2 regions of the Novosphingobium terrae genome follow, and region 1 is predicted to be linked to the other one. Evidence: predicted binding sites of a transcription regulator. Region 1 holds the regulator's gene; the other holds the start of a gene.

Region 1 (8,398 bases):
CTGTTCCATTTCCATCGGGCGGGGATTTACGGCTCAATGGCCAATCTGGTGGCCATTCCGCTGACCACCTTTGTGTCCATGCCTGCCATCGCGCTGGGGCTGGCGCTGGATCTGGTGGGGATGGGTGGCCCGGCATGGTGGGTTTGCGGGGAATCGCTCGACCTGCTGCTGGCGATTGCCCGGTGGACGGCGCAGCGCCCGGCCTCGGTGACGATGATGCCCGCCATGGATGGGGGGCGGTTTCTGCTGTTTGTAAGCGGCATGCTGTGGCTGGCCTTGTGGCACGGGCGGGGGCGGTTGTGGGGGTTGTTGCTCGCTTTAGCGGCGATCGTTTCACTGGCCTGGCTGCATCCGCCCGATGTGCTGATCACCGGGGACGGCAAGAACATTGGCATCACCGGCGTCCAGGGCCGAGCCCTGCTGATCCTGCGCGAAGGCAAGGGAGGCCGCATGGGCGAGTCCATGCTGGAGGCTGCAGGGTTGACCGGCACGGTCACCCCGCTGACGACATGGCCCGGTGCACGCTGTTCAGAAGGCTTTTGCGCGCTGGATCTCGACCGGGGGGGAAGGCGCTGGCGTCTGCTGATCGCGCGGGGCAAGGGCGAACCCAAGCCTGCCGAACTGGCGCAGGCCTGCGCTCAAAGCGATATCGTGGTGGCGCCGGACAAACTCTATGGCCCGTGCCACCCCAGATTGCTCAAGGCTGACCGTAGCTTGCTGCTGCGCAGCGGCGGCCTGTCGCTGGATCTGGAACACCGCCGGGTGACCACCGTGGAGCAATCTGCCGGCGACCACCCCTGGTGGCGTGCCCCGCACCATGCGCCCCGCGAGGTGCCAGAACCCTGATGTTGCCAGATGCAGTCAAAGCGGGCCTGCGGGAGGAATGCCGATTGGGTGTCGGAGACTGCTCTGGTGAGGTGGCGCGGTGTTGAAATGAGGCCATCTTGGCGATGGACTGCGCAATCCGCCGCAATCATCATAAACATCGCCGCGAAGGCCGATCTTGCCTCAACTGGCACCAGCGCGTTTTCACCGACAGCGAAACGCTCTGATCCTTTGCTGTCGCATGTTCCGAACCGTTGACCTTATGCAGTCAGCTTGAACATGCTCCAGGCCATGCGCCTATGACGCCCATGCGCAAAGCAGAGAGGGAGCAGAACCGTTCTGCCCCCTCCTGAACTATCAGTGATAGCGGCGCAGCAGCCCTGCCAGCTTGCCTTGCACCTGCACTTCGTCAGGGCGATAATATTGCGACTGATAGGTGGCATTGGCCGGATCGAGCCGGATCATGCCACCTTCGCGGCGCAGATATTTCAGCGTCGCTTCCCCGCCGCGTACCAGTGCCACCACGATTTCGCCGTCACGGGCGCTCTCGGTGCTGCGGATCAGGGCGAGATCGCCATCGAGAATGCCGGCCTCGACCATGGAATCGCCCGAAACTTCCAACGCGTAATGATCGCCCGAGCCGAGCAGGGCAGCGGGCACCGGCAAGGTCGACTGGCCTTCCAGCGCCTCGATCGGCACGCCTGCAGCGATGCGGCCATGCAGCGGAATCTCGATCACATCATTGTCCGCACGCAGCGCGGCGACCGGGGCGCCAGTCAGACCAGAGGAGGTCAGCGCGGCAGGGCGGGTGGGCGCCACTGGAGCGGCAGGCGCGCGGGGGGCTGGCGCGGTCCGCGTGCTGCTGACTACATCCTCGGGCTGGCGCAGCACTTCAAGGGCGCGGGCGCGGTTGGGCAGGCGGCGGATAAAGCCGCGTTCTTCCAGCGCCGAAATCAGCCTGTGGACACCCGATTTCGACTTGAGGTCGAGCGCTTCCTTCATTTCCTCGAACGAGGGGGAGACGCCATCCTCCTCCAGCCGGACCTGGATAAAGCGGAGCAATTCGTGCTGCTTGCGGGTGAGCATGCGGATGTCCTTCCTGCCGTTCCGTTTCCGAACGAACAAAGAACATTTATGCAACAATGTTGGAGCCGTCAAGCAAGGGAATGCGTGTCCAGCAGATAAATTCCCACGGTTGCGCCCATTTCGGCGGCATCGGCATCGATGGGCCGGTCGATCAGGCAATTGCTGGCCGCCATTGCTGCCAGAGCGCTGCTGTCACGCATCGGGTTGGGGGTGACGGTTTCGCCATCCCAAAGCCCACGCAGAAATTCCTGGCGTTTGCCGCCTGCGGGCACAGGGGCTGTCAGCCGGGCGCTGACGCGGCGGGGCAGAACCGTGCTGGCGCCCATCATGGCACGCAGCATCGGCAGCAGGAAAAACTGCCCGCACACCAGCCCGGAGACCGGATTGCCCGGCAGGCCAAGAATATGGCACGCGCCTCGCCGCGCATGCATCAGTGGCTTGCCGGGGCGCATCGCCACGCGCCAGAAGGCCAGCTGCGCCCCCCATGCTTCCAGCGCCGGGCGGATCAGATCGTGATCCCCCACCGAAGCGCCGCCCGAGGTGACGATCAGATCGGCCTCGCCAGCGGCCTGCAGAGCGGCGACCAGCGCGGATAAATCGTCTAGCACCGGGCCGATGCGCGTCACCTCCGCGCCCACGGCGCCGACCATCGCGGCCAGCATCGCGCCATTGCTGGCGGGGATTTGGTGCGGCAGGGGATCTGTGCCGGGGGAAACCAGTTCGTCGCCACTGTCGATGATGGTGACGCGGGGCAGGCGGCGCACGCTCACGCTGCCATGGCCGCCCGAAATGGCCAGAGCGATCTGGGCCGGGCCGAGGCGGGTTCCGGCGGGCAGCAAAGGCGTGCCCTGCGTGAAATCCAGCCCTGTGCGGCGGATGTGGCGGCCCGGAGGGTTGGGAGTATCGCCGGTCAGGGTCAGGTGGTCGCCATCGCGTGTGACATCTTCCTGAAGCACCATGGCATCGGCGCCTGCGGGCATCAGCGCGCCGGTGGCGATGCGGATCGCCTCGCCGGGCTGGACGGGGTGAGGCCATGGGTGGCCTGCCGCGCTCTCGCCCACCACGCGCCATGGGCCGGGCAAGTCCTGCGCGCGCATGGCATAGCCATCCATCGCGGAGAGGTCGGCGGCGGGCTGAGTGCGGCGCGCTGCCAAAGGCTCCGCCAGCCAGCGCCGAGCGGCCTGTTCGATGGGCAGGGTTTCAACAGGCAGCGGGGTGATGGTGGAGAGCAGTCGCTGCTGCGCCTCTGCCAGCGGGAGCGGCGGCATCAGGCTGGCCTGCCGGGCGCGTACCAGCTGCCCGATTTGCCGCCGTGTTTTTCGATCAGGCGGATGCCGGTGATCTCCATCGCCTTGTCCACTGCCTTGGCCATATCATAGACCGTCAGCAGCGCGACGGAGACGGCGGTCAGCGCTTCCATCTCCACGCCAGTCTTGCCGGTGAGGCTGGCGCTGGCGGTGCAGCGTAACCCATTGTCTTCAAGAACGAAGTCAACGCTGACGGAATCAAGTGCCAGCGGATGGCACAGCGGGATCAGATCGCCGACCTTCTTGGCGGCCATGATCCCGGCGATGCGCGCGGCGGCCAGCACATCGCCTTTGGGGATGGCGCCATCGCGGATCGCCTCCAGCGCCTGCGGGCCCATCAGGATGCGGCCCTCGGCGATGGCGAGGCGTCTGGTCTCGGCCTTGCCGCCCACATCGACCATGCGGGCATGGCCCTGAGCGTCGAGGTGGGTCAGCTCGGCCATCGGATCAGGCGCCGGTCAGCAGCTGGCGCGTGGCGGCCTCGACATCGGCCTGACGCATCAGGCTTTCGCCGACCAGGAACGTGCGGGCGTTGCTTTGCGCCAGACGCACCAGATCCTCATGGCTGTTGATGCCGCTTTCAGCCACCAGCAGCGTGCCTTCAGGCGCCAGCGGAGCGAGGTGCTCGGTGGTGGCGATGTCGGTCTTGAAGCGCTTCAAATCGCGGTTGTTCACGCCGATCAGGCGGGATGTGAGACGCGCGGCACGTTCCATCTCGGCCTCATTGTGGACTTCGACCAGCACATCCATGCCGCGTTCCAGCGCCGCTGCCTCGATCTCGGCCATCTGGGCGTCTTCCAGCGCGGCGACGATGATCAGGATCGCATCGGCACCGATGGAACGCGCCTCGGCCACCTGCCATGGGTCGATCATGAAATCCTTGCGGATGACGGGCAGGTCGCAGGCGGCGCGGGCGGCGATGAGGTAATCTTCATGGCCCTGAAAATAGGGCGCGTCGGTCAGGATCGAGAGGCAGGCGGCGCCCCCGGCCTGATAGGCGCGGGCATGGGCTGGCGGATCGAAATCGGCGCGGATCAGGCCCTTCGACGGGCTGGCCTTCTTGATCTCCGCGATCAGCGCGAAGCCGGTGGCGGCCTTGGCGCGCAGAGCGGCCTCAAACCCGCGCGGGGCGGTTTGCAGGGCAGCACGTGCGTCGAGGTCCGACAGGCTGGCCAGCGGCTTGCGGGCGGCAACCTCTTCAGCCTTGGTGGCGCAGATTTCGGTCAGCTTGTCGGTCATCGTCGTATCCATCTTTGTCATATCGCTCATCGGACCGCATCGATCCAGCAGTCGAGCAGCGCCTTGGCGAGCCCCTTGTCGATCACCTCGGCGGCTTCCTCGACGCCTTCACGCCAGTTTTCCACCTCGCCCGCCACGCGCAGCGCGGCAGAGGCGTTGAACAGCACGGCATCGCGATAGGGGCCTTCCTCGCCCATCAAGAGCCGGCGCAGGGCATCGGCATTGTAGGCCGCATCGCCGCCCCGCAGCGCGGTGACGGGATGCACCGGCAGGCCCACATCCGCTGCCGAAACGCGATGCATGGCGATGGTTTTGCCCTGCACCTCGGCGCATTCATTGCCGCCTGCCAGCGAGAGTTCGTCCAGCCCCTCATCGCCCGAGACGATAAAGCTGCGCTCCGTGCCCAGAGCTTCCAGCGCCTCGGCATAGATCGGCACATAGGCGGGGCGGGCGATGCCCACCAACTGGCGCTGCACATTGGCCGGATTGGCCAGCGGGCCCATCAGGTTGAAAATGGTGCGCTTGCCCAGCGCCTTGCGGATCGGCGCGATGGGGCCCAGCTTGGGGTGATGCGTCTGCGCGAAGAGGAAGGCGATGCCGATATCCTCAAGCGTTTCGGCGGCGCGCTCCCCGGCGTTGGCGAGGTTCAGGCCCAGCGCCTCCAGCGTGTCGGCGGCGCCCGCCTTGGAGCTGGCGGCGCGGTTGCCATGCTTGGCCACCGGCACGCCGCAGGCCGCGACCACGAGGCTGACGGCGGTCGAGACGTTGAGCGTATGATGGCCGTCGCCGCCCGTGCCGCAGACATCGATGGCGCCCTCGGGGCTTTCCACCGGGATCATGCGGGCGCGCATGGCCAGAGCGGCGCCGGCGATCTCGCTGGCGGTTTCGCCCCGGTCGGACAGGTCCGAGAGGAAGGTGGCGATGGCGTCGGCATCCACCTGCGCGTCGAGGATCGCGGCGAAGATCGCCTCGGCCTCATCCTGAGCGAAGGGCGTCAGCGCAACGGGGGGCAGAGTGCCCTGCGAGAGGATGCTCATGCCGCGCGGATCGGCGTAAGGGTTTCCGGCATGGTCACGCTCATCCCGGCGCTGCGCAGGAAGTTGGCCAGCATGGCATGGCCATGTTCCGTCGCGATGCTCTCGGGGTGGAACTGCACGCCATGGATCGGCAGGGTGGCGTGGCGGAAGCCCATCACATGGCCATCGTCGCTGCGGGCGTTGACCTCCAGCGTCTCGGGAATGTTGTCCACGATCAGCGAGTGATAGCGGGTGGCGGTAAAGGGCGAGGGGAGGCCTGCAAACACGCCGGTGTCGTCATGGGTGACCGGGCTGGTCTTGCCGTGCATCAGCCCGCCGCGCACCACCTTGCCGCCGAAATACTGGCCGATGGCCTGATGGCCCAGACACACGCCCAGCAGCGGCTTGCCAGCGTCGGCGGCGGCGCCGACCAGATCGAGGCTGATCCCCGCCTCATTGGGCGTGCAGGGCCCTGGCGAGATCAGGAAGCCCTGAGCGCCCGAGGAAATAGCCTGTCCGGCGGAAAGCGCGTCATTGCGCACCACTTCGACCTCGGCGCCCAGTTCCAGCAGGTAGTGGACGAGGTTGAAGGTAAAGCTGTCGTAATTGTCGATAACGAGGATCATGGCGAAAAACCTAGCGATGGGGGACGCGGGCGGCAATCAGGGCCGACCTCAGCGCGTCGATGATATGGGGAGCGACTTGCGACTTGGAAATGGCGTAATAGCTGCGCTGCATCACGATCAGCAGCAGGATGCGGTCATTCTCAAGCCATCGCTCGAACTGGAGCCAGTCCAGCGTGGTGGTGGCGTGCTGGTTGGCGGTGCGCAGTCCCTTGGCATCGAAGGTGAACTGCGTGGACTGCGCCAGCTTGGACGCGTCACGGAACAGTTTGCGCACCCGGAAGGGCAGCAGGCCGCAAGCCAAGGCCACACCGATGGCGATCACCGCCAGCGTGATGCCGGTGCCCCATAGCAGGCCATGGAGAATCCATGCGCGATGCCAGCCATATTGCAAGCCATCGGGCAACACCTCCAAGCCGCAGTAAAGCAGCCAGATTGAGCCCGAGACCACGATCAGCCGTTTCCACAGCCAGCGATGACGCGTCAGCAGCCAGCTTGCCGACAGCCAATCCTTCTCATCGCTGACGATGGTGAAGGAATGGCTGTCGGCCAGACTGTCGCTCATTGCCCGAAACCGGCTTCGCTTGCCACGCGCACGGCCTCGCGGGCGGCGGCGAACAGGGCACCGGCCTTATGCTCGCACTCGCGCTGCTCGCTGGCCGGATCGCTGTCGGCCACGATGCCCGCGCCCGCCTGCACATGCATCATGCCATCCTTCACCACGGCGGTGCGCAGCACGATGCAGCTGTCCAGATTGCCGTCGGGTCCGAAATAGCCGACGCCGCCCGCATAGGCCCCGCGCGTCTCGCCTTCCAGCTCGGCGATGATCTGGCAGGCACGCACCTTGGGCGCCCCGCTGACCGTGCCGGCCGGAAAGCCCGCAAAGACCGCATCGATGGCGTCATGTTTGGCCGTATCCAGCTCGCCCACCACATTGGAGACGATGTGCATCACATGGCTGTAACGCTCGATGGTGTAGCTTTCGGTGACCTTCACGCTGCCGCGCGCCGCCACCCGGCCCACATCGTTGCGGCCCAGATCGAGCAGCATCAGATGCTCGGCCCGCTCCTTGGGATCGGCCAGCAGGCTGATCTCATTGGCCTTGTCTTCCTCGGCGGTCTTGCCGCGCGGACGGGTGCCCGCGATGGGGCGGATCGTCACTTCCCCGGCGCGCACGCGCACCAGAATTTCCGGGCTGGAGCCGACCACGGCAAAGCCGGGCAGATCGAGGAAATAGAGGAAGGGCGAGGGATTCACCCGGCGCAGAGAACGGTAAAGCGCGAAAGGCGGCAGGGTGAAGGGCGCGGTGAAGCGCTGCGCCAGCACCACCTGAAAGATATCGCCCGCCGAGATGTAATCCTTGGCGGCCTTGACCATCTCGCCATAGCGGCCCGGCTGCATCACCGGGGTAAGCTGCGGCTCGGGCATTTCGGTGATGGCGTGGGTGGTGTCCGGGGTCGGGCCTGCCAGACGGCGCAGGGCATCGTCGATCCGGTCATGCGCGGCATCCAGCGCCCGCTCGGGCGGGGTGGATGACGGCCAGATCGGCGCGATCACGAAAAGCTCGTCGCTCAGCCGGTCGAAGACCAGAATGAGGCGCGGGCGCACGAAGAGCATGTCCGGCAGATCGAGATCGCTCTGCGCCGGGCGCGGCAGGTTTTCGACCAGTCCGAAGGTTTCATAGCCGAAATAGCCGACCAGACAGGCCAGCGCCGGGGGCAGCTGCGCCGGCACATCGATATGGCACGCTGCCACCAGAGCGCGCAGCTCGGTCAGCGGATCGGCCGACAGCGGCTCGAATGCGGCGCGGTCATGCTGCCAGATGCGGTTGATTTCTGCCTTCTTGCCGACAGCGCGAAACACCAGATCGGGATCGAGGCCCAGCAGGCTGTAGCGCCCGCGCACCTCGCCGCCCTGCACCGATTCGAGCAGGAAATCGCCGCGACCGCTCTCGATCAGCTTGGCGCCCGCGCCCACCGGCGTCTCGGTATCGGCAATGATGCGACGCCAGACCAGCGCCGGCTTGCCTTCGCGCAGGGCGGCAAGGGCTGCCTCCTGGTTGTCGGGGCGGGCGGTGGTGCTGATCTGGGTCATGGTTCCATTTTCTTGAGTTGGTGGAAAGGGAGGCGGGCTCAGTTGCCCGCCAGTTGCTTGGCGACGCCGTTGATGGCGGCCTCGTTACGGGTGGCGCCCACATCGGCGCGGATCGCGCGGCGCAGGGAATCGCCATATTCGCGGCCCAGCAGGCTGGCCAGTTCGCGCTTGGCATCGCTCACCAGCTGATCGTCGGGCTTGACCGGCG
Region 2 (8,398 bases), 1.6 Mb from region 1:
TGGGCGCCAATGAATATGACGGCGTGCGCTACAATCTGGGTGCCGCGCTGGATCAGCGCATCGCGGGCGATCCCATCACCCGTGTCGAGCGGCCCGATCAGGTGCCTTTGCCCACGGCTCTGTCGCTGATCCTGCGCGAGCATCTGACCGGTGAGCCCGTGCCTCCCGCTGCGATCAAGGGCGTGGCGATGGTGCGCAAGTGGATCGAGCAGAAGGCGGGCAAGGATTTCGAGGCTCTGGCGGAAAAGCTGGATGACCAGAAGGCGTTCCAGCATCTGGCGCTCGATATGCTGGGCCATCTGGAGCTGACCCGCGCCGAGCTGGAACCCAATGGCGAGGACGAGGAGAACCCCGAGTCCGGCGACGAGCCCGATGACGACGATCAGCCCGGCGAGGACTCGCAGGAAATGCCTCAGCCGATGGAGGCGGCCTCCGAGCCGACGCGCGGTGACGATGAGGGGCAGGACGACGCCGATGGCGAAATGTCCGACGATGCCGACGATTCCGAAGGCAGCGAGGATGCCGAGGATGGCATGTTGCCAACGCGGCCCAACCGCCCGTGGACGGAAACGCCTGAAAACTTCGATTACAAGAGCTTCACCACCCAGTTCGACGAGGTGGTCGCAGCCCAAGACCTGTGCGACGATGAAGAACTGACCCGCCTGCGCGCCTATCTGGACGCGCAGTTGAAGGGGTTGCAGGGCGTCGTCACCAAGCTGGCCAACCGTTTGCAGCGCCGGTTGATGGCGCAGCAGAACCGCAGCTGGGATTTTGATCAGGATGAGGGCATGCTCGATGCCGCGCGTCTTGCCCGTGTGGTGGTCGCGCCGGGGCAGTCGCTCAGCTACAAGATCGAGCGCGATGTCGAGTTCAAGGATACGGTCGTCACGCTGCTGATCGACAATTCGGGCTCGATGCGCGGGCGGCCGATCTCCATCGCGGCGATTTCGGCTGACGTTCTGGCCCGCACTCTGGAGCGCTGCGGGGTCAAGACAGAGGTTCTGGGCTTCACCACCAGCGCCTGGAAGGGCGGCAAGAGCCGGGAGCAGTGGCTGGCCGGTGGCAAGCCTGCTCATCCGGGGCGTCTCAATGACTTGCGGCACATTGTTTACAAAAAGGCTGATGAGCCCTGGCGCCGGGCGCGCAAGAATCTCGGCCTGATGATGCGCGAAGGGCTGCTGAAGGAAAATATCGACGGCGAGGCGCTGATCTGGGCGCATAACCGCATGCTGGCCCGGCAGGAGGACCGCCGCATCCTGATGGTGATCTCCGACGGCGCGCCGGTGGATGACAGCACGCTGAGCGTCAATGCGGCGGGCTATCTGGAAACCCATCTGCGCAAGGTCATCGAGTGGATCGAGAAGCAGTCGCCGGTGCAGCTGGTGGCGATCGGCATCGGCCATGATGTGACGCGCTATTACCGCCGCGCCGTGACCATCATGGATGTCGAGCAGCTGGGCGGCACGATGATCGAGCAGTTGGCGGGCCTCTTCGAAGACGGTTGAGTCGTTTGCGGCACGATGCGAGGCATCGTGCCGGGCGGCACCGGCCCTCTCCCCCGCCCGGCCACCCAGAGCATACCGTCGAGTAGCCGGGCGAGGGAGCGGGCCGGTGCCGCCAAAAGCGCTGTGGCGCTTGACCTTTCCCTCGCGCCTTGCCAACCGGCAGGGCTATGACTGACGCCACGCCCCTGAAGCTGTTCAACAGCCTGACCCGCCAGCTCGAAACCTTCGAGCCCGTCCACCCCGGCGAGGCGCGCGTCTACAGCTGTGGCCCCACGGTCTACAACTATCCGCATATCGGCAATATGCGCGCTTATGTGTTTGCCGATGTGTTGGGGCGGGTGCTGTCCTTCAAGGGCTACAAGCTTTCCCACGTCATCAACATCACCGATGTGGGCCATCTGACCGACGATGCCGACGCCGGTGAGGACAAGATGGAAAAGATGGCCGCGAAAGAGGCCAAAAGCATCTGGGCCATCGCCGAGCATTACACCGAGGCTTACTGGGCCGACATCAAGGCGCTGAACATCCGCCAGCCGATGGAATGGTCGGTGGCGACGAAATATGTGCCCGCGATGATCGAGTTCGCCGAAAAGATCGCCGACAAGCACTGCTATGAGCTGGAAAGCGGCCTCTATTTCGATGTGGCCAGCGTGGCCGATTATGGCCGCCTTGCCCGTGCCCACACCGAAGAGGGCGAGGGCCGCATCGAGGCTGTCGAGGGCAAGCGCAACGCCGCCGATTTCGCGATCTGGCGCAAAACCCCCGCTGGCGAGACGCGCCAGATGGAATGGGATTCGCCCTGGGGTCGCGGTGCGCCGGGCTGGCATCTGGAATGCTCGGTGATGAGCGGGCAGCTGCTGGGCTTCCCCTTTGACATTCACACCGGCGGCATCGATCACCGCGAAATCCACCACCCGAACGAGATCGCGCAGAATCAGGCCTTCTGCTGCTCCGGAGGGCTGGACGTGCCCGGCAATTCCGGCGCCAAGCTCTGGATGCACAACAATTTCCTCGTCGAGCGCAGCGGCAAGATGAGCAAGTCCTCGGGCGAGTTCCTCCGCCTGCAACTGCTGATCGACAAGGGCTATCACCCGCTGGCCTATCGCCTGATGTGCCTTCAGGCGCAGTATCGCAGCGAGTTGGAGTTCAGTTGGGAAGGGCTGGGCGCTGCTTTGACGCGCCTGAAGCGTCTGGTGATGGCGGTGGAGCAATTGCGCGCGCGCCTCAACGATGAAGGCGGCTCCGTGATCGAGGGCGCCGAGCCGGGGCCGAAGTTCGCGCCCCTGCGCGAGGCTTTCGCAGCGGCGGTCAGCGACGATCTGGGCACGCCGATTGCGCTCACCCAGCTCGAAGCGGTGGTGGCGCTGAAAAAGGTCGATCTGGGCCAGAAGCTGGCGGTGATCGCCGAGATGGATGCGGTGCTGGGCCTCAACCTGCTGGCCCTGACTCGCGCCGAATTGCGCCTCAAACCCAAGGTCGCCACCATCACCGAGGCCGAGATCGACGAGATCCTCGCCGCCCGCCGTCAGGCCCGTGCGGACAAGGATTTCGCTAAGTCCGATGCCCTGCGCGACGACCTCGCTGCGCGCGGTGTGGAGGCCATGGATGGCGACCCGCTCGGCTGGGACTGGAAGCTGGAGGCGTAAAGGGTTAAGAACGCTCCCGGTTTACGCCGGGAGAGTTCTATGTCCGTCGCCACCTTTGCCAGCCTGTTGCTTGCCGCCGGAGCGCCCAGCCTGGGGGACGGGCGGGCGCTCGATGCTCTGGTCAACCAGATTTACGACCCCTATCGCGGGGACGGACACGCGGAATATTGGAACGCGCCGATCTACTCCACGCAGACCCGGCAACTGATCCAGATGTGGTCGCAGAGCCGCCGGCACGGCAGCGATGATGTCTCCGAAACCGATATGCTTTGCGATTGTCAGGACTGGGACGCCAATGCCTTCCATGTCGAGACGATCAGCCGTCAGTTCACCGGGCCGGGCCGGGCGGTGCTGCTGCTGCGCGTCTGGCAGACCAAAAGCGATCACAGCAATGTGCGCCTCTCGCTGATCAAGGAGGGCAGCCGCTGGACGGTGGAGGATATCGGGGACTCGGCGGGCGGCAGCGGCCTGAGGTCCGCCCTTGGCCGCGCCATGAGCAAGGCGCGGCGCTAGAGTTTCAGATTTCGTTGAGCAGCAGCAGGTCGGCCTCGACCACCATCAGCGGGCGGGGCTGGGTAAGATGCGTCACCTCGCTGACGCCCGCATCGGCCACCAGCCGGCCCGGCAGATGGAATTCGTGATCGGGCAGCAGGGCGATGAAACTTTCCGCCGCCGCAATGCCCGGATCGCCCGCGAAGCTCAGCGTGATGGTGTGGCGCGTGCCTGAAAAGGTGGCGCTGGCCCAGGGCCTTTCGGCGTGGGAGATCAGCTCGCTTTCCGGCCCCGCCAGTCGCATCACCGCATCGAGCAGGCGCAGCGCCGGATCGCGCCGCCGCCGGGAGCCCAGCGCGCCGCCGCCATCATGCGCCGTGGGCTTGCGCGAGGGGCCGGAGAAGAGGCGGATCAGATCGCGCCCATGGTGAAAATCAAAGCGCATGGTCGGCCTCCTTCGGTTGGGCGTGGCTGTCGATAAAGGCCTCGATGCGGCGGGCGAGGTCATCGCGCGGCACGCGGCCATTGCGCATATCGCCGACCAGACGCGGGTCATGCGCCACCAGCCGCCCGAATTTGGTCCACGGCATGCCGCTGTGGCGCAGAAACGTCTCGATCCTTCTGAGCAACATCAAAGCCCCCTTTCGTCTGGGCGCCTGCGGTGGAGCCCGAATCAGAATGTTCTTTAAATGTTCCATTCGAAGTCCTACTTGTCTAGGAAATTTCCTATGATAGGATGGTGCCATGAACAGCACCGATCCGCGCAACCGACTGGTCGAATTGGCGCGTGAGCGCGGCACCAGCCTGGCTGCGCTTTCGGAATTGATCGGGCGAAATACCACATATATTCAACAATTTGTGCGCAAGGGCAGTCCGCGCAAGCTGGAGGAGGGAGACCGGCGCACGCTGGCCCGCTTCTTCGGCATCGCCGAGTCGCAGTTGGGTGGCGTGGAGGATAAATCCTCGCTGCTGGACTTGAAGCGCGAGACTTCGGCCTGGGTCGATGTGCCGCGTCTGGCGCTCGATGCTTCGGCGGGGCCGGGGGCGCTGCCGGAAGCCATGGTGGTGGGGGAAAAGCCCTTTGGCCACTTCCGCTATGCGCGGCGCTGGTTACGCGGGCAGGGGCTCGATCCCGCGCATCTCTCGGCGATTGCCGTGGCGGGCGATTCGATGGAGCCTGCCCTGCATGATGGCGACGAAATCCTTGTCGATCTGCGCCCGCGTGACTGGGGTGACGGCGTCCATGTGCTGCGGCTGGGGGAGACGTTGCTGGTTAAGCGGCTGGCCTTCCGTCAGCCGGGGCAGGTGCATGTGATCAGCGAGAACCCGCGCTACGCCCCCTATGATCTGCCGCTGGAAGAGGTGGCGATCATCGGGCGAGTCGTCTGGAAATGCGGGCGGATCTAGACCCGCCCGCACAGGATCTCACTTCGTCCAGCTGGCCAGCCAGTCGGCCAGCGCTTGCGGGCTCATATGGCGCGCGTCGGACAGGGCCGTTTCGTGGCCGGGGTTCAGCACCTTGCGGGTTCTGGGGTCGATGATCAGCACGGCGGGCACGCCCTTGGGGCGCGGCGGCTGGCCGTAACCGGCCCAGATGTCGAGATTCTTGGTGTAGCGGCCCACATCGATCGTCACCTCGACATAATGCTTTTCCACGAAGGCTTTAACCTCGGGCAGTTCGATCGTGCCGGCCAGCACGCGGCAGTCCGGGCACCAGTTGCCGCCGAAATCGAGCAGCAGCAGCTTGTGCTCCTTCTTCGCCCTGGCCGTGGCCTTGGCGACATCAGCCTTGGCATCGGCATTCTCGTCATAGGGCAGTGGCAGTGGCTGGTTGAGCTGGTCGAAGCTGGAGATCGCCACATGCGGGGCCGGAGCCGCCAGAGCGGGCGCGGCAGTGCAGGTGAGGGCGATGGCGGCGGCAAGGAAAAGGCGCATCCCATGAATCCTAACTAAATGAGTTGAGATTTTTATAGGCCGCGCCCGCCGATGTGCAACGCCCTTTGCGCGCATGGTTTTCGCCGCTATCTCCCGATGCCATGGCCACCAATCCCACCAAGCCCGAACCGCCGCTGCGCGCCGCGATCATCCCCGTCACCGCCTTCCAGCAGAATTGCTCGCTGATCTGGTGTACCAAGACGATGCGCGGGGCGCTGGTCGATCCGGGCGGCGATCTGGACAAGTTGAAGGCGGGCGTCGCCAAAGCGGGTGTCACGCTGGAGAAGCTGCTGGTCACCCATGGTCATATGGACCACTGCGGTCTGGCAGGCGTGCTGGCGCAGGAGTTGGACCTGCCGCTGGAAGGCCCGCATGAGGATGACCGCTTCTGGATCGAGGGGCTCGACAATCCCAACACCCGCATGGGCCTCGAAGGCAAAAGCTTCGAGCCGACTCGCTGGCTGCAGGATGGCGACACCGTCACCGTGGGCGAGCTGACGCTGAATGTGATTCACTGCCCCGGCCATACGCCCGGCCATGTGGTGTTCTTCCACGAAGAATCACGGCTGGCGATCGTGGGCGATGTGATCTTTCAGGGCTCGATCGGGCGGACGGATTTTCCCAAGGGTAATCATCAGCAGTTGATCGATTCGATCACGGAAAAACTGTGGCCACTGGGCAAGGATGTGAATTTCATCCCCGGCCATGGCCCCATGAGCAGCTTCGGCCATGAAATGCTGACCAACCCCTTTGTGGGCAGCCGCTACGGTTAAAGGCAAAGGGGGCGGCGAAAGCCGCCCCCTCACATTCATCAGGCGGGATGCATCATCTGATGCATCGCCACAAACAGCGCAAAGCCGCCAAGACCCAGCTGGATCAGAATGGCCGAGACCGCGCCGAAGACTCGGCCCGCCTTGAAGCGCCCATCCATGCCCCAGGCGTGAGTCACGCGGCCCAGCATAAAGACGGCGCCCACCACCGGCAGCCACCAGCTGCCCTTGCCGGAAAGCTCGATCCCGGCGACCAGAATCAGCAGCAGCGGCGTGTTCTCACTGAAATTGGCGTGAGCGCGCATGCGGCGGAAAATCGAATCATGTCCGCCATCGCCCACATCCACCTTCAGCTTTCCGCGCAGCTGGCCGATGCGCAGGCTCAGCCAGAAGTTGATCAGCGCGGCTGCGGCTGCCAAAGCCAGCGTGGTGGGCAGGATCATCGGGATTGTCAGGCTTACGGGCATGTTTGTCGCTTCCCCCTAAAGGCGTTGATGATAGATATCTTTCAGTTCGTTGCGCCGATTAGACCAGAGAAGCTTGCAACACACGCCAAATTCGCTATAGGCGCGCCTTCGCTCCGCCGGTGCTGAGATGCATTGAGGCGGCTTTTACTGTCGGTAACGAATTTTCAGGAACAGGTGCCTCCATGGCTGTCCCCAAAAGAAAAACCTCCCCTTCTCGCCGGGGCATGCGCCGCAGCCATGACGCGCTGTCGGTCGAGGCGTTCCACGAGTGCTCGAACTGCGGCGAGCTGAAGCGCCCGCATAACCTGTGCAACGCTTGCGGCCACTACAATGGTCGCGAGATTGTCGCGGTTGGCCTGTAAGCGCAACCGCGCGCTGACAGCAGGAGGTAAGCACCCATGACTTCGCCGCGTATCGCCGTTGACGCGATGGGCGGTGATGAGGGTGTGCGCACGATGGTCGCTGGCGTGGCATTGGCCCGTCAGCGGCATGATCGTGCGCGTTTCCTTTTGGTGGGTGACGAGGCCCAGATCAGCAGCGCGCTCGATCATCATTCCGATCTGCGTTCCGCTGTCGAGATCCTGCATGCGCAGGACGTGATCAGCGGAGAGGAAAAGCCCAGTCAGGCCTTGCGCCGTGCGCGCACCACCTCGATGGGGCTGGCCATTCACGCCGTGCGTGACGGGCTTGCCGGCGCCGCCCTTTCCGCGGGCAACACCGGCGCGCTGATGGCGATTTCCAAGCTGGCGCTGCGCACCATGCCGGGCATTGACCGGCCTGCGCTGGCCGCTCTGCTGCCCACGCTGGACGCCAGCGATCTGGTGATGCTGGATCTTGGTGCCAACACGGAATGCGATGCCCGCAATCTGGTGCAGTTCGCCATCATGGGCGCGGCCTATTCGCGCATCGTGACGGGCCGGGCCGAGCCGCGCGTCCGCATTCTGAACATCGGCACCGAGGACAACAAGGGCACCGAAGAACTGCGCGACGCTGCCGCTCAGCTCAAGGCTGCCGCTGCTGGCCTGTCGATCGCCTTCGATGGCTTCACCGAGGCGGACAAGCTCTGCCGCGGCGAGGTCGATGTGGTGGTCACCGATGGTTTTTCGGGCAACATTGCCCTGAAGGCTGTCGAGGGCACCGCGCGTTTCGTTGGTGATCTGCTGCGTCGTTCCTTTGCCTCTTCGCTGCGCTCCAAGATCGGTTTCCTGATCTCGCGTCCGGCGACGGAATTGCTCAAGCATCATCTCGATCCCAACAATCACAATGGCGCCGTCTTCCTCGGGTTGAACGGTGTGGTCGTGAAAAGCCATGGCAGCGCGAATGCGCTGGGCGTGGCCAATGCCGTGGGCGTGACCCAGCGGCTGCTGGAGGAAAAACTGACCGAGCATATTGCCGCCGACCTTGACCGGTTGGGGACCGACAAGATCCGTAACACCGCAAAGTCCGTGGCAGGTGCTTCTCAGTGACCCTTCGATCCGTGCTCACCGGCACCGGCAGTGCTCTGCCGGTGCGTCTCGTCACCAACGCCGAACTGGCGGAGAAGGTTGACACCAGCGACGAGTGGATCGTCGAACGCACGGGCA

Evidence for each region. The regulator LexA, encoded in region 1, represses DNA repair genes until DNA is damaged. The targets are predictions, from matches to a motif close to GTTCCNCNCTTGTTCT.
Region 2: a site for LexA is predicted at 4,324-4,339, ahead of HGK27_RS05715 (S24 family peptidase). Genes of this name have one in related genera too.

What each region holds. Positions count from the first base shown of each region.
Region 1 is NZ_JABVZR010000001.1:2,845,163-2,853,560, reverse strand. Features, by position in the region: gene HGK27_RS12775 (ComEC/Rec2 family competence protein) at 1-846, shown strand, start outside; gene lexA (transcriptional repressor LexA) at 1,183-1,911, opposite strand; gene HGK27_RS12765 (molybdopterin molybdotransferase MoeA) at 1,980-3,179, opposite strand; gene moaC (cyclic pyranopterin monophosphate synthase MoaC) at 3,179-3,661, opposite strand; gene trpC (indole-3-glycerol phosphate synthase TrpC) at 3,666-4,457, opposite strand; gene trpD (anthranilate phosphoribosyltransferase) at 4,484-5,494, opposite strand; gene HGK27_RS12745 (anthranilate synthase component II) at 5,491-6,099, opposite strand; gene HGK27_RS12740 (YcxB family protein) at 6,110-6,661, opposite strand; gene trpE (anthranilate synthase component I) at 6,658-8,190, opposite strand; gene HGK27_RS12730 (peptidylprolyl isomerase) at 8,229-8,398, opposite strand, start outside.
Region 2 is NZ_JABVZR010000001.1:1,200,613-1,209,010, forward strand. Features, by position in the region: gene cobT (cobaltochelatase subunit CobT) at 1-1,505, shown strand, start outside; gene cysS (cysteine--tRNA ligase) at 1,673-3,151, shown strand; gene HGK27_RS05700 (DUF3828 domain-containing protein) at 3,191-3,664, shown strand; gene HGK27_RS05705 (hypothetical protein) at 3,669-4,088, opposite strand; gene HGK27_RS05710 (hypothetical protein) at 4,078-4,275, opposite strand; gene HGK27_RS05715 (S24 family peptidase) at 4,388-5,050, shown strand; gene HGK27_RS05720 (thioredoxin family protein) at 5,069-5,578, opposite strand; gene HGK27_RS05725 (MBL fold metallo-hydrolase) at 5,680-6,351, shown strand; gene HGK27_RS05730 (MAPEG family protein) at 6,390-6,815, opposite strand; gene rpmF (50S ribosomal protein L32) at 6,998-7,177, shown strand; gene plsX (phosphate acyltransferase PlsX) at 7,214-8,281, shown strand; gene HGK27_RS05745 (beta-ketoacyl-ACP synthase III) at 8,278-8,398, shown strand, end outside.